Fulvivirga ulvae: one gene and its partners. The protein of the gene in region 1 interacts with the protein of each later gene in a pairwise test. Links are inferred from orthologs where the notes say so. Each region holds a gene or a part of one and is shown in the gene's direction. Other genes may lie near its edges.

Region 1 (4,604 bases):
ACAAAAAGATTATAGAGATTGTAGACGATAATTATGTACATGCCTCTGTACTGTTCTATTTCGGTATAGAGTTTTACGACTATTCTCAAAAAACTCTTGAACAGGCATGCAGGGAAAGAGGATTAAACGTAAATGCTGTAATACAAAAACTGGAGTCTGTTTACCATTGCGTCGAGGAAAATCTCTCCTTAAGGGAATATCCTGTAGAACTTATAATAGAGTATCTGAAGCACACTCATTATATCTTCATTAAGCAAAAGCTGCCTTACATAGCCCGCATAATTGACAACTTCCATGCCGGCCATCCTGATTATGATTTTATTGAAAAGGATTTGAAGTTTGTTTTCCCACTTTTCGTTGAGGATTTCATTCATCATATTTACCAGGAGGAAGACACCCTTTTTTCGTATATCTCTGCTCTATACAAATTCACTAAAAACAACTGCAACATTTCGCAGGTCTTTTATCTTATGGAGAAGCATTCACTTCAGAGGTATGCGGTAGAGCACAGCGAGCATGATGATGAAATGAAAGGTATACGCCGGATCACCAATGACTACGCCTACGATAAGCAAACGCCATTGCATGTCAGGATTATCTATGAAGAACTAAAAGATCTTGAACGGAGCCTTGTCACACACGCCAAGATTGAAAATGACATCTTATTTCCAAAAGCACTTATGCTGGAAAAAGAGGTGAAAGCACGTTTCAGGGAAACCATCAGGTTTAACTAGTGGGTAGGATCTTAGGTATAGATTATGGCCTGAAGAGGACTGGTATCGCCACTACTGACCCTATGAAGATCATTGCCTCTCCACTTACAACAGTTCCCACAAAGGAAATTTTTGATTTTTTAACAGATTACTGCTCGAAAGAGCCTGTGGAGAGGTTTGTAATAGGCATGCCCAAAAACCTCCGGAATGAAGACACTCATGCCACAGCAGCTGTTACAAAATTTATAAATAAGCTTAAGAAGCTCTTCCCTGATGTGGGCATTAATGAGGTGGATGAACGATTTACAAGCAAAATTGCATTCTCTGCAATGGTGGAGGGCGGCATGAAGAAAAAGGACAGAAGAAATAAAGCCAACATCGATAAAGTAAGCGCAGCTGTGATTTTGCAATCCTATCTGGATTGCAACCCCTCTTTTTGAAAAAATATATTAATTTTGAATGAATTATAAGGAAACTTGAACAGTAGATGATATATCCTATAGTAGTATACGGAGATCCCGTGCTAAAGAAGAAAGCAAGGGACATAGAGAAAGGTGAGATAGATGTCAAACAGCTCAGTGAAGATATGTTTGAGACCATGGAAGCTGCAAGTGGTATTGGAATAGCAGCCCCCCAAATTGGAAAAAGTCTGAGGATATTTGTAGTGGACGGACGTCCTATTGAGGATGAAGATATGGAGGACTTTAAAAAAGTATTTATTAATCCGCAAATACTGGAAGAGACCGGGGACGAATGGGCTTTTGAAGAGGGGTGCCTTAGTATACCAAACATCAGAGAAGATGTATTCAGAAATGAAAGGCTCACCATACGCTACTTTGATGAAAACTGGGAGGAACATGAGGAGACGTATGATGGTATGAAAGCCCGTATCATTCAGCATGAATATGACCATATAGAAGGAATCTTGTTTACGGATCATCTTTCACCTCTAAAGAAGCGTATGCTAAAAGGAAAACTCCAGAACATAACTAAAGGAAAGATGAAAGTGGACTACAGGGTAATACTCCCTGCAAAAAAATAATATGCCAAAATTTAAATCTAAACTTCCGGATGTTGGCACGTCAATTTTTTCAGTAATGTCTAAAATGGCACAGGAGCATAGTGCCATAAACCTTTCGCAGGGCTTCCCTGACTTTGAAGTGTCAGGAGACCTGATCAGGCTTGTTAACAAATACATGTCAAACGGCTTCAATCAATATGCTCCTATGCCCGGTATTCCGGCCCTGAGGGAGCAAATAGCTTCCATGCTTAAATACCGCTTTAATTACCTTGCCGATCCCGAAACTGAAATCACAATCACTTCTGGAGCTACTGAGGCCCTTTTCAATACCATTACAGCACTGGTTGCTCCTGATGATGAGGTCATTCTTTTTGACCCGGCTTATGACAGTTACGATCCTGTCATCAGGTTATGCGGAGGTGTGCCTGTCCATCTTACACTTAAACAACCTGATTTCTCCATTAACTGGGATGAGGTGGAGAAAAATGTTACAGCCCGCACAAGAATGATCATGATCAACACCCCCCATAACCCTACAGGATCGGTATTAACAGGTGAAGACATGAGGCGGCTCGATAAAATAGCCATGAAACACCCTGATCTGCTCATTTTGAGCGATGAAGTTTACGAGCATATCATATTTGATAACTTCACCCATGCAAGTGTACTCCGGTACCCTGCCCTTGCAGACCAGAGTATCGCTGTTTTTTCTTTTGGAAAAACATTCCATGCCACCGGTTGGAAGGTAGGTTATGTTGTTGCTCCGGCCGGTATAATGGCTGAAATCAGAAAACTCCATCAGTTCGTAACATTCAGCGTCAACACGGCAGTCCAGCTGGCGATTGCCGAATTTCTCAAAACAGAGAGCAATTACACCCAACTTCCTGCTTTTTACCAGCAAAAAAGAGATCTGTTCCTCAATCAAATAAAAGACTCCGGATTTACGGCTATACCTTGTCATGGGACCTACTTTCAGTCACTCTCTTATAAAAACCTTTCTGATCGCCCTGACACAGAAATGGCCGAATATCTGACAAAAACACACAGTATAGCGTCTATACCCATTTCAGCGTTCTACAAAAACCGCAGGGATGACAAATTATTAAGATTTTGTTTCGCCAAAAGCGAAGAGACCATTGAAAAAGCAGCCAGGATCTTATGCAGAATTTAAAAGTAACACTTATACAATCTCCACTCTACTGGCAAGACCCCGATGCCAACCTGGCCATGTTTGAAGAAAAGATCTGGCAGATCAATGAGGCCACAGACCTTATCATATTGCCAGAGATGTTTAGCACCGGGTTTTCTATGCAGGCTGAGAAGCTTGCCGAGCCTATGAACTTCAGGGTGTTTAAATGGATGAAGCAAATGGCTGAACAAACCAAAGCCGTAATCTGCGGCAGTTTTATAGCCAAAGAGGATAACAAATACTATAACCGCCTCATATGGATGAAGCCTGATGGGCAATATAGCAGCTATGACAAAAGGCATCTATTCCGAATGGCTAATGAGCACGAGCATTATTCGGCGGGCAAAAAAAAACTAATCGAAACTTTGAAAGGATGGCTCATTTGCCCCCTAATCTGCTATGACCTCCGTTTCCCGGTTTGGAGCAGAAATGTACCTGAAGGAGCAACCGGCCAGACAAGCTATGATTTGGCCATCTATATAGCAAACTGGCCTGCCCCCAGGGTTAACGCCTGGGATATACTTCTAAAAGCCCGATCAGTGGAAAATCTATGTTATACTATAGGGGTGAACCGCATCGGCACTGATGGCAATCATGTGGATTACAATGGCCATTCAGCTATCATAACACCAAAGGGTGAAAATCTATATGAGGCCGAAGACAGGGAAGAAATTCGAACCTTCTCACTGGACCCTGCAGAGGTCACTGGCCTGAGAGAAAAATTTCCGGCGTACATGGATGCTGATAAATTTACGATCCATCATTAAAAAAGTCTGCCAACTTTTGTTGTTGCGACCGATCACTACTGGTTAACCTGTCCTTGAAGCGTATCATGATTTTATCCATAACTGCATGACTGCCCCGGTAATCAATAACAGCAGATGACTTCCTCATGGCCGTGTTTAATATTTTCAAAACACCGCCCGGCTCAGGGCCCTGTTCAGCTTCTATTTGAATAAAGATCTTGTCGGCCATTTCCATAGCTCTTATGGCAGTTTGGATTGTCGTATTATCTGAATAGTTGTCTACATCAAACAAGGATACATGGGGTAGCCAGCTCCTTACCTTGTCGATAGTGTCATTTTTGAAATTAAACTGATCCTTAATGATCCTTATGTGAAGATATAAATGCACAATTAGTTAATAACTACGAACCTTTGATGGATGTAATCGCCATCACCAACCGTCAAAATAACAATGTATATTCCTGGATGAAGCCCCGTAACCGGAATAGATTTTACAGTATTTGCGGGCAGATGAAAGCTGTTAGCCACTTGCTGCCCCAGTATTGAAATAACAGTAGCTGTACCTGAAATTTTAGAACTAACGTTGATAGATTGTGTATTGGTTCGAATTACAGGATTTGGAAATATATCCAGGTCAAAACGGTTAGTATATCCCGCCAGAGCATCTGAGTTCCTCAAAATGTGTAATCCACCTTGTCCGGTACCTATGATCAGGCTTGGTTTGTCCTCGTTAAAAAGGTTAGCCACAGCGGGATACAATTTACCTCCTAGGTTAAATACGGATGGTTTCTCATGGGGTGACCACACAATTTCTGTTACGCCTTCCTCCGGCTGATCAATATGCTCCAGAAAGTTATCGTAAATAGTAAGGCTACCACGTTTATCCCCTGCAACCATATCCGGATTACCATCACTATTAAGATCCGCTACGGCAA
Region 2 (3,756 bases), 5.2 Mb from region 1 along the record:
AGATTGATCAATGATAAAGAAGGAAACCTCTTCGGAATAGATGTTACCGATGAGAACTCATATGATGATTTTGTTCCTTTGGAGATGCACATCCCTAAAGGGAAAGAGGTTCTGTTAAACATCAGGGCAAGAGACGTATTACATAGTGTATTCATCCCGCATTTCAGAGTGAAAATGGATGCAGTACCCGGTATGCCTACCCATTTCAAATTTATTGCAACCAAGAGCACTCAGGAAATGAGATCAGAGTTAGGTGACCCTGAGTTTGACTACTTTATCACCTGTACGGAAATCTGTGGTAGGGGACACTTCTCTATGAAATTGAAGGTGGTAGTAGATGAACCTGAAGATTATGAGGCATGGAAAGCTGCCCAGCCAACATGGTTGAAGCTGAATCCGGATTACTTGGAAAAGGTACCGGCCGACAAAAGAGAACTGGCAATCATTAAGGCCGGAATCGATAAAGAAGAATTAGAAGCATCATTATAGAAAGTTAGATATTATGGCAACTGCTGATATACACATTACTGAAGAAACTCATCATGATGGTCATGAGCATGATCACGATCATCATGGCAATTTTTGGACAACTTATGTTTTCAGTACCGACCATAAAATGATCGCCAAGCAATTCCTGATCACAGGGATTTTTTGGGCGCTTATTGGTGGTACATTATCTGTTATATTCAGATTGCAGTTAGGTTTTCCGGAAGCTGAGCTTGGCTGGTTGAAGCCTGTTCTCGGTGGCTGGATCACTCCGGATGGTAAACTTGACCCTGAATTTTACCTGGCCCTGGTTACCATGCATGGTACCATCATGGTATTTTTTGTACTTACTGCAGGTTTGAGCGGTACTTTTGCCAACTTCCTCATACCACTGCAAATTGGTGCACGCGATATGGCGTCAGGTTTTATGAATATGCTTTCTTACTGGTTCTTCTTTGCGTCCAGCGTTATCATGTTCATATCTTTGTTTATTGAGACAGGACCCGCTTCGGGAGGATGGGTAATCTATCCGCCTTTAAGTGCTTTGCCCCAGGCCGTAAACGGTTCCGGTTTAGGTATGACCCTGTGGTTGGTGGCTATGGCGTTGTTCATTGTATCGTCATTATTGGGTGGTATCAACTACATCTCTACGGTTATCAATTTGAGAACCAAAGGGATGTCATTCGCCAAACTGCCGCTTTCAATTTGGGCATTGTTCCTGACAGCAGTAATCGGTTTGTTGTCATTTCCGGTACTGTTTTCAGCAGCTTTATTGCTGATCTTTGATAGAAGCTTTGGTACCAGTTTCTACCTTTCTGATATTTATATTAACGGAGAGGCACTTCCTAACCAGGGAGGTAGCCCAATATTGTTCCAGCACTTATTCTGGTTCCTCGGCCACCCTGAAGTATACATTGTATTATTACCTGCGTTGGGTATTACATCTGAGGTTATTGCAACCAATTCACGTAAGCCTATCTTTGGTTACAAAGCAATGGTTGGGTCAATCTTATTCATTGCTATATTATCCTTCGTAGTATGGGCTCACCACATGTTTGTGTCGGGTATGAACCCTTTCCTGGGGTCAGTATTTATGCTATTAACATTGATCATTGCGGTACCTTCGGCAGTAAAAGTATTTAACTACCTTACTACTTTGTGGAGAGGTAACATCAGGTTTACACCTGCCATGCTTTTCTCCATTGGTTTGGTATCATTCTTTATATCGGGAGGTCTTACAGGTATACACCTGGGTAATTCTGCCATTGACATTCAGTTGCACGATACATACTTTGTTGTAGCTCACTTCCACCTTGTTATGGGTAGTGCGTCTTTCTTTGGTATGCTTGCAGGTATCTATCACTGGTTCCCTAAGATGTTCGGTCGTATGATGGATGCGAAGCTTGGTTACATACACTTCTGGTTGACATTTGTTGGAGTTTACCTGGTGTTCTTCCCTATGCATTATATAGGTATAGCGGGATACCCTAGAAGATATTACTCGTTCACTAACTACGATGCCTTTAATTCATTCTCTGATTTGAATATGCTGGTGAGTATTGCGGCTATCCTTACTTTGGCGGCTCAGTTTATCTTCATATTCAACTTCTTTTATAGCATGTACAGAGGCAGAAAGGCTTCGGCTAACCCGTGGCAGTCAAACACCCTGGAGTGGACAACTCCTGTGGAACCTGGACATGGAAACTGGCCGGGAGAGATCCCTACCGTTTACAGATGGCCATATGACTATAGTAAGCCTGGTGCTAAAGAGGATTATATCCCTCAGCACATACCTTTTTCTATGACTCCAGAATCAAATCTTCCTCACGAGAATGATATGATCAAATTAGAAGGAGATGAGACGAAGGTTGTAGTGGATGAAAAAAAGTAACATAGAGAACAGCAGGCTATTCTCAAGGTTTAGCCTGCTTACTCTTATTGCTGTATATTTATTAATACTGGTAGGTGGCATAGTAAGGAGCACCGGCTCCGGAATGGGGTGTCCTGACTGGCCAAAATGTTTTGGCAATTGGGTACCTCCGACAAATGTTAGCCAGCTTCCGGAAAACTACAAAGAGATTTATTCTCAAAAGAGAGCGAAAAAGAATGAGCGTTTTGCTAAATACCTTTCAGGGCTAGGATTTGATGAAACAGCTGACAAAATACTTACAGATGAGTCTATTTTAGTTGAAGCTGATTTTAACAAGCAAAAAACCTGGATCGAATATATCAACAGACTATTAGGTGTCCTGATAGGAATGTTAATCATTGGAACGTTCGTTTTATCGATAAGATTCTTGAAAACTGACAGAACCATATTCTATGTTGCATTAGCCACTTTGCTGTTGGTCATATTTCAGGGATGGATCGGATCTATTGTAGTGTCAACAAATCTGGTACCCTGGACAATCACATTACACATGTTTCTGGCGCTGCTAATTGTGGCATTGTTGGTATATCTGGTACATAGAACTGATTACTCGGCTGGAGTTGCCATGTGTTTCCGTAACAGAACAGTATTTTTGGTTGTTCTTGTGGCATGTATGATCACTTCGCTTATTCAGGTGGCACTTGGCACACAGGTTCGTGAAGCAATTGATGTCATTGCAGCTCAATACGATTATACCAACAGGAATTTATGGGTGGGGGAAATCGGGACTTCATTCCTGATTCATCGCTCTTTTAGCTGGTTAATATTATTACTACATGCAGTATTGATATATATTCTGTTTAAAACAAAGTCCGGTTCCGCACTTACTGTTGGATTAATGGCTGTAGTTGTGCTTACCGTTCTAACAGGAGTTGTTATGGGATATTTCGGTATACCGGCTTTTATACAGCCCGTTCATTTATTGCTCGGAACGTTGATCTTCGGCATGCAGTTTTTACTATTTTTGCGGGTGAGTGGAGTAAAAGGAAAATTGGCATTATAGCATTATGATTTTAAATGATACATACGGACTTTCAATGGCAGGCAGGCTCAGGGCTTACTTTGAACTAGTTAAGTTTCGTCTGTCTTTTCTTGTAGCATTTTCATGTGGCTTTGGCTATGTGTTGGGTGCCAGTGGCACAATGAACTGGGTACATTTCGGCATGCTGTGTCTTGGAGGATTTCTGGTATCGGGAGCTTCTATTACTATTAATCAGATAATAGAGAAGGATCTTGATAAATTAATGACAAGGACAATGAACAGGCCACTTCCGACAGGTAGAGTTACTGTTGGAGAAGCGGCGGTATTCGCTTTTGTATGTGCAGCGGTTGGGTTAACC
Region 3 (5,598 bases), 1.3 Mb from region 1 along the record:
GCACGTGACTCCACCCCGAATGGTCTGTCAGGGAACAAGACCATGGAGGGGGTGAAATGAATCAATCAACGGCTAGACCACACTACTTCCAAGCAGATGTCTCTCGAAGAGGACTCAGTGAAATTCCGGGCAGAATTTAATCATTTGCAGTAGCCCGACTAATCAAAACAGAAGGTGGTTCATCGGTTCGCACAGAGTATCCTCTGGTATGCAGCCTCCACATCAAAAAATTGACAGCAAAAATCCTCGCGGGAACCTCCCCTGTTCTCCCGAAGTTTTACGATATTTGAAGATCATTTTTGATTGTCTTTTTCAAACCGCTAGCACATCAGCATGTATTTAATTTTTGATACCGAAACCACAGGTTTACCTCATAATTATAGTGCCCCTATTACCGATCTGGATAACTGGCCCAGGCTGGTACAAATAGCGTGGCAGTTGCATGACAACAAGGGAAACCTGCTTTCCAGTCAAAATTTCATCGTTAAACCGGAAGGGTTTACCATACCCTATAACTCTGAAAAAGTCCACGGGATCTCTACCAAGCGTGCACTTGAAGAAGGACATCCCCTGGAAGAAGTTCTCAACATCTTCTCCAAAGACCTTGAAGCCGCGCAGGTCGTCATCGGCCATAATATAGACTTTGATAACCGCATAGTCGGTACTGAATATGTAAGGGTTGGGCAGAGCGATCAGGGGCACGGCCTGCAGGAGAAAAATAAAATAGATACGGCCGAGGTCTCCACCGAATTCTGTCAGCTTCAAGGTGGTATAGGAGGCCGGTTAAAGGCACCGAAACTGATCGAGCTGCATGAAAAGCTTTTCGGCTCCAAGTTCAATGATGCTCACGATGCTGCCTATGATGTTGACGCTACAGCAAAATGTTTCTTTGGCCTGATAACCAAAAAAGTGGTAGAACCACTGGACGACACTGATGTAGCAGAGATCACTTATGAAGCACCTGAGCTTGCCGATGCCAACTTCGCCAAAATCGAAGAAGCCTCAGAAGTAAACTTTGGAGGTGACAGGGAGGCAGCAAAAAAGATAGACTATCCTTTCTCACACTTGCATGTACACTCACAGTTTTCGGTACTGCAAGCCGTACCGGACATTAAAGGACTTGTAGCCAAAGCCAAAGAATACAACATGCCTGCAGTTGCCCTTACCGATCTGGGCAATATGTTTGGTGCCTTCAAATTTGTACGTGAGGCCCTGAACAATGAGATCAAACCCATCGTTGGTTGTGAGTTTTATGTAGCAGAAGAACGAACAAAACTTAAATTCACCAAAGACAATCCTGACAAGCGTTACAATCAGGTATTGATCGCCAAAAACAAAAACGGATACCATAACCTCGCAAAACTCAGCTCTCTGGCTTACATAGAAGGTCTGTACGGCATCTACCCGCGTATTGACAAAGATCTGATCAAAGCCTATTCTGAAGATGTTATCGCACTGACAGGCGGACTGAACAGCGAAATTCCTTACCTGATCCTGAACGTAGGTGAACACCAGGCCGAAGAAGCCTTTCAGTGGTATCTGGAGGTATTCAAAGATGATTTTTATGTAGAATTCCTTCGTCACGGAGATATCGCCGGGCAGGGGCTTGAAGAAGAAAACAGGGTAAACAGCGTACTTCTTGACTTTGCCAGAAAATATCATGTAAAAATAATTGCCGCCAACGACGTTTATTATCTCAGCGAGGAAGATGCGGAAGCTCATGATGTATTGCTATGCGTAAAGGACGGCGAAATGAAATCTACTCCTATTGGACGTGGCCGTGGATACAGATTCGGGTTCCCGAACAATGAATATTACTTCAAATCTCAGGAAGAGATGAAAATTGTATTCAGTGATATTCCTGAAGCCATAGAGAATCTCTCCGAACTGGTTGACAAAATTGAAGTTTATAAGCTGGACAGGGACGTACTCCTTCCTGCGTTCGGAATCCCTGAAGAATTTAAGGATTCTGAGGATGAAAAAGACGGAGGCAAACGCGGAGAAAATGCATTTTTACGTCACCTAACCTATGAAGGTGCAAAAAAACGCTATCCCGAAATTACCGATGAGATCAGGGAACGTCTCGACTTTGAGTTGGAAACCATCAAAAACACCGGCTATCCGGGTTATTTCCTGATCGTTCAGGACTTTACCAGCAAGGCTCGGGAAATGGGTGTATCAGTGGGCCCGGGACGGGGTTCGGCCGCAGGGTCGGCAGTAGCTTACTGTATCGGAATTACCAACGTAGACCCTATTGCTTACGATCTCCTTTTTGAGCGTTTTTTGAATCCTGACAGGGTATCACTTCCTGATATTGATATTGACTTCGACGATGAAGGCCGTGATAAGGTTATTCAATATGTAATTAATAAATATGGTAAGCAGCAGGTAGCTCAGATCATTACTTATGGTACTATGGCTGCAAAATCTTCCATCCGGGATGCAGCCCGTGTGATGGAGCTATCACTCTCCGAAGCCAATGACCTCGCCAAACTTGTACCCGAGAAACCGGGAACATCATTAGACAAAGCTTTTAAGGAAGTTAAAGAGCTTGAAGAGTTTCGCAAAGGTAGCGATCTGAAGGCCAAAGTACTCAACCAGGCTAAAATTCTGGAAGGCTCGGTAAGGAATACAGGTACGCATGCCTGCGGTGTTATCATTACCCCTGATGACTTGACCAAATTTATTCCTGTTTCTACCGCCAGGGACTCAGAGATGCTCGTTACGCAGTTTGACAACAGTGTGGTTGAGAATGCAGGGATGCTTAAAATGGACTTTTTGGGTCTTAAAACCCTTACCATTATTAAGTCTGCCATTGCCAATGTTAAAAGACGTCATGGCGTTGAAATTGACATTGACACCATACCTTTAGATGATCAAAAAACCTATGAGCTTTATCAACGTGGCGAGACAAACGGTACTTTCCAGTTTGAGTCTCCCGGTATGCAGAAGCACCTCAGGGCATTAAAGCCGGATAAATTCGAGGATCTCATAGCCATGAACGCCCTCTACAGACCGGGGCCAATGGAATACATCCCTAACTTTATCTCCAGAAAGCACGGTGAAGAAGAAATCACCTACGACATCCAGGATATGGAAGAGTACCTGGCAGAGACATATGGAATTACAGTATACCAGGAGCAGGTGATGTTGCTGTCGCAGAAACTGGCGGGCTTTTCCAAAGGTGACGCTGACGTTCTGCGTAAGGCCATGGGTAAGAAAATATTTGCTCTTCTGGAAAAATTAAAGCCAAAATTCATTGATGGAGGTAAGGAAAGGGGCCATGACCCCGAAGTTCTTGGAAAAGTATGGAAAGACTGGGAAGCTTTTGCTGCCTATGCCTTCAATAAATCGCACTCTACGTGTTATTCACTGGTGGCTTACCAGACAGCATACCTCAAGGCCCACTACCCTGCCGAGTATATGGCCGCTGTACTTACACATAACCAGAGTAATATTGAAAAGGTAACCTTCTTTATGGAGGAGTGCCGAAGCCTGGGCATAAAGGTACTTGGCCCGCACGTGAATGAATCTGCTGTAAACTTTGCGGTTAACAAAGAGGGAGAAATTCGTTTCGGACTTGGAGCTATTAAAGGAAGCGGTGATGCCGCAGTGGAAAACATCATCGAAGAACGTGAAAAAAATGGCCCTTATAAGGATATTTTCGACTTTGCCGAACGTGTCAACCTGAGAATGGTGAACAAAAAAACCTTCGAGTGCCTGGCTATGTCCGGGGCGTTTGATTGCTTTGAAGAGTTTCACCGCCGCCAGTATCTCCATGCCCCTGAAAATGATCAGACTTTGATCGAAAAAGTCATCAAATATGCCAACAAAATGCAGATGGAGGCAGAAAGCTCGCAGGCCAGCCTCTTTGGCGGTGATACCGGTGTAGATACGCCAAAGCCGAAAATCCCGTACATGGAGCCTTTCGGCGAAATAGAAAAACTGAATATTGAGCGTGATGTGGTAGGGCTCTACATTTCAGGCCACCCGCTTGATGATTTCAAATTTGAAATTGACAGTTTTTGTAACACAGAACTAAATGACCTCAATGACCTGCCACCACTACAAAATAAAGAGGTTAAGGTAGCCGGAGTAGTTTCAGGGTTTGCTCACCGAACAACCAAAGGAGGAAAACCTTTTGGCACGCTGACTATGGAAGACTACAACGGCAATTTTACTTTCTTCCTTTTTGGTGACGACTATATTAAATTTAAAGAATACCTCATGCAAGGCTGGTTCCTTTACATACAGGGCCGCGTAATGGAAAGGAAGTGGGGAGATAAAAGTTTAGAGTTCAAAATCCTGAACATAGAGCTGCTCAACGACCTCAGGGATAAGCGCACCAAAGGTCTTATGGTCAACATCAATCTTAATGAGATCAATGAGACCGTCATTAAAAACCTCGAAGAAGTGTGCCTGCAATATAGAGGGGACTGTGCCCTTCACATGAACCTGGTGGACGTACAGGAGAACATTTCAGTGGAAATGATGTCTCGTAAATACAAGGTAAATCCAAGCAATGAAATGATAGAGAAGATGAAACAAATACCCGCAGTTCATTGTAAAGTATTGGTTTAAATTAGATTTTAATGCCCGGAAATTAAATTTCCGGGCATTAAAATCTATACCGTTTGCACGTAAAACATACTATGCTTAGTTTCTGGCATTTCGTTTGCAAATCTGCCGAATTATAAATACAGCTCTCAAATGATTACCGGCATCATTTTTCCCGGAAAAAACCTGCCCGTCCCATATTGAAAATCACCAAAAAACTTAATGTTCAAATCAAAAAAGGCAGGTATAAATCAATTTTAAGAAGGCATAAACTTTGTCAGTCACAAAAGTACTGAGGTACAGAGGCTTATTCAGAAAAAATATTTATCCACTAATATCGATGGCACGAATTTCTTATTATCCGCTGATTTTCAAAACATAAAGGAACAAACTTTGCCATAATATTTCCTATGTAATATTTGTTGGTTTTTTTAAGCGCCTGTTGTTGCACTTTGTGTTTAACATTAGGGTTTAGTCAATATTATGGTTTTACTTTTTAGGAGCTTTTTGATAACTCTTAGTGCTGTAGCCTTAACTTACGGACAACCGCGAGAAACCGGGCGACCTTTTATCAGCAACTTCACTCCAAAAGAGTACAATGCAAACACGCAAAACTGGTCAATAGTGGAAGACCCGCGTGGAGTAATGTACTTTGGTAACAATAAGGGGGTTTTAGAATACGATGGTGTATCATGGAGATTAATACCAGTTAACAACCGGTCGATTGTAAGGTCATTGGCCATCAACGACAAAGGGGTCATTTTTGTGGGTGCCGTAGGAGAATTCGGATACCTGGCTCCTGACAAAAGTGGTAATATGGTATATAACTCACTGACACACCTTTTGCCGGACCAGGCAATATCCTTTTCTGATATCTGGACAACCCTTGTAAGAGGTGATGAGGTTTATTTTCAATCCTTCAATGTTCTTTTTCGCTATAAGGATGGAAAAATCAAAAGCTGGGCGTTAAGCAATGCATACCACAGGAGTTTTCTCGTCGACAACGAACTGTATCTTCGGCTGGACGATACCGGGTTAATG

The links.
Region 2: the proteins of LVD17_RS06815 (region 1) and LVD17_RS27620 interact in binary tests that used the Escherichia coli proteins (3 or more experiments, as listed by UniProt). The link is inferred for Fulvivirga ulvae from one-to-one orthologs.
Region 3: the proteins of LVD17_RS06815 (region 1) and dnaE interact in binary tests that used the Escherichia coli proteins (3 or more experiments, as listed by UniProt). The link is inferred for Fulvivirga ulvae from one-to-one orthologs.

The regions. Positions count from the first base shown.
Region 1 is NZ_CP089981.1:1,609,173-1,613,776, forward strand. The notes cover bases 862-3,830. They hold LVD17_RS06815 (methionine aminotransferase), read left to right. Parts: upstream 862-1,756; coding sequence 1,757-2,905; downstream 2,906-3,830. Other genes in these bases: ruvX (Holliday junction resolvase RuvX), read left to right, coding at 862-1,153; def (peptide deformylase), read left to right, coding at 1,201-1,755; LVD17_RS06820 (amidohydrolase), read left to right, coding at 2,893-3,690; LVD17_RS06825 (hypothetical protein), read right to left, coding at 3,674-3,830. In the rest of the region: LVD17_RS06800 (hemerythrin domain-containing protein), read left to right, coding at 1-734; more of ruvX, read left to right, coding at 734-861; more of LVD17_RS06825, read right to left, coding at 3,831-4,057; LVD17_RS06830 (T9SS type A sorting domain-containing protein), read right to left, coding at 4,060-4,604. UniProt on the Escherichia coli protein: Shows aminotransferase activity with methionine and histidine as substrates, and to a lesser extent also with phenylalanine.
Region 2 is NZ_CP089981.1:6,802,028-6,805,783, reverse strand. The notes cover bases 1-2,939. They hold LVD17_RS27620 (cytochrome c oxidase subunit I), read left to right. Parts: upstream 1-502; coding sequence 503-2,377; downstream 2,378-2,939. Other genes in these bases: LVD17_RS27615 (COX15/CtaA family protein), read left to right, coding at 2,364-2,939; LVD17_RS27625 (cytochrome c oxidase subunit II), read left to right, coding at 1-489. Also shown: more of LVD17_RS27615, read left to right, coding at 2,940-3,419; cyoE (heme o synthase), read left to right, coding at 3,424-3,756. UniProt on the Escherichia coli protein: Cytochrome bo(3) ubiquinol oxidase is the terminal enzyme in the aerobic respiratory chain of E.coli that predominates when cells are grown at high aeration.
Region 3 is NZ_CP089981.1:315,881-321,478, forward strand. What follows is about bases 1-4,781. They hold dnaE (DNA polymerase III subunit alpha), read left to right. Parts: upstream 1-333; coding sequence 334-4,581; downstream 4,582-4,781. Outside these bases: LVD17_RS28555 (sensor histidine kinase), read left to right, coding at 5,065-5,598. UniProt on the Escherichia coli protein: DNA polymerase III is a complex, multichain enzyme responsible for most of the replicative synthesis in bacteria. This DNA polymerase also exhibits 3' to 5' exonuclease activity. The alpha chain is the DNA polymerase catalytic subunit.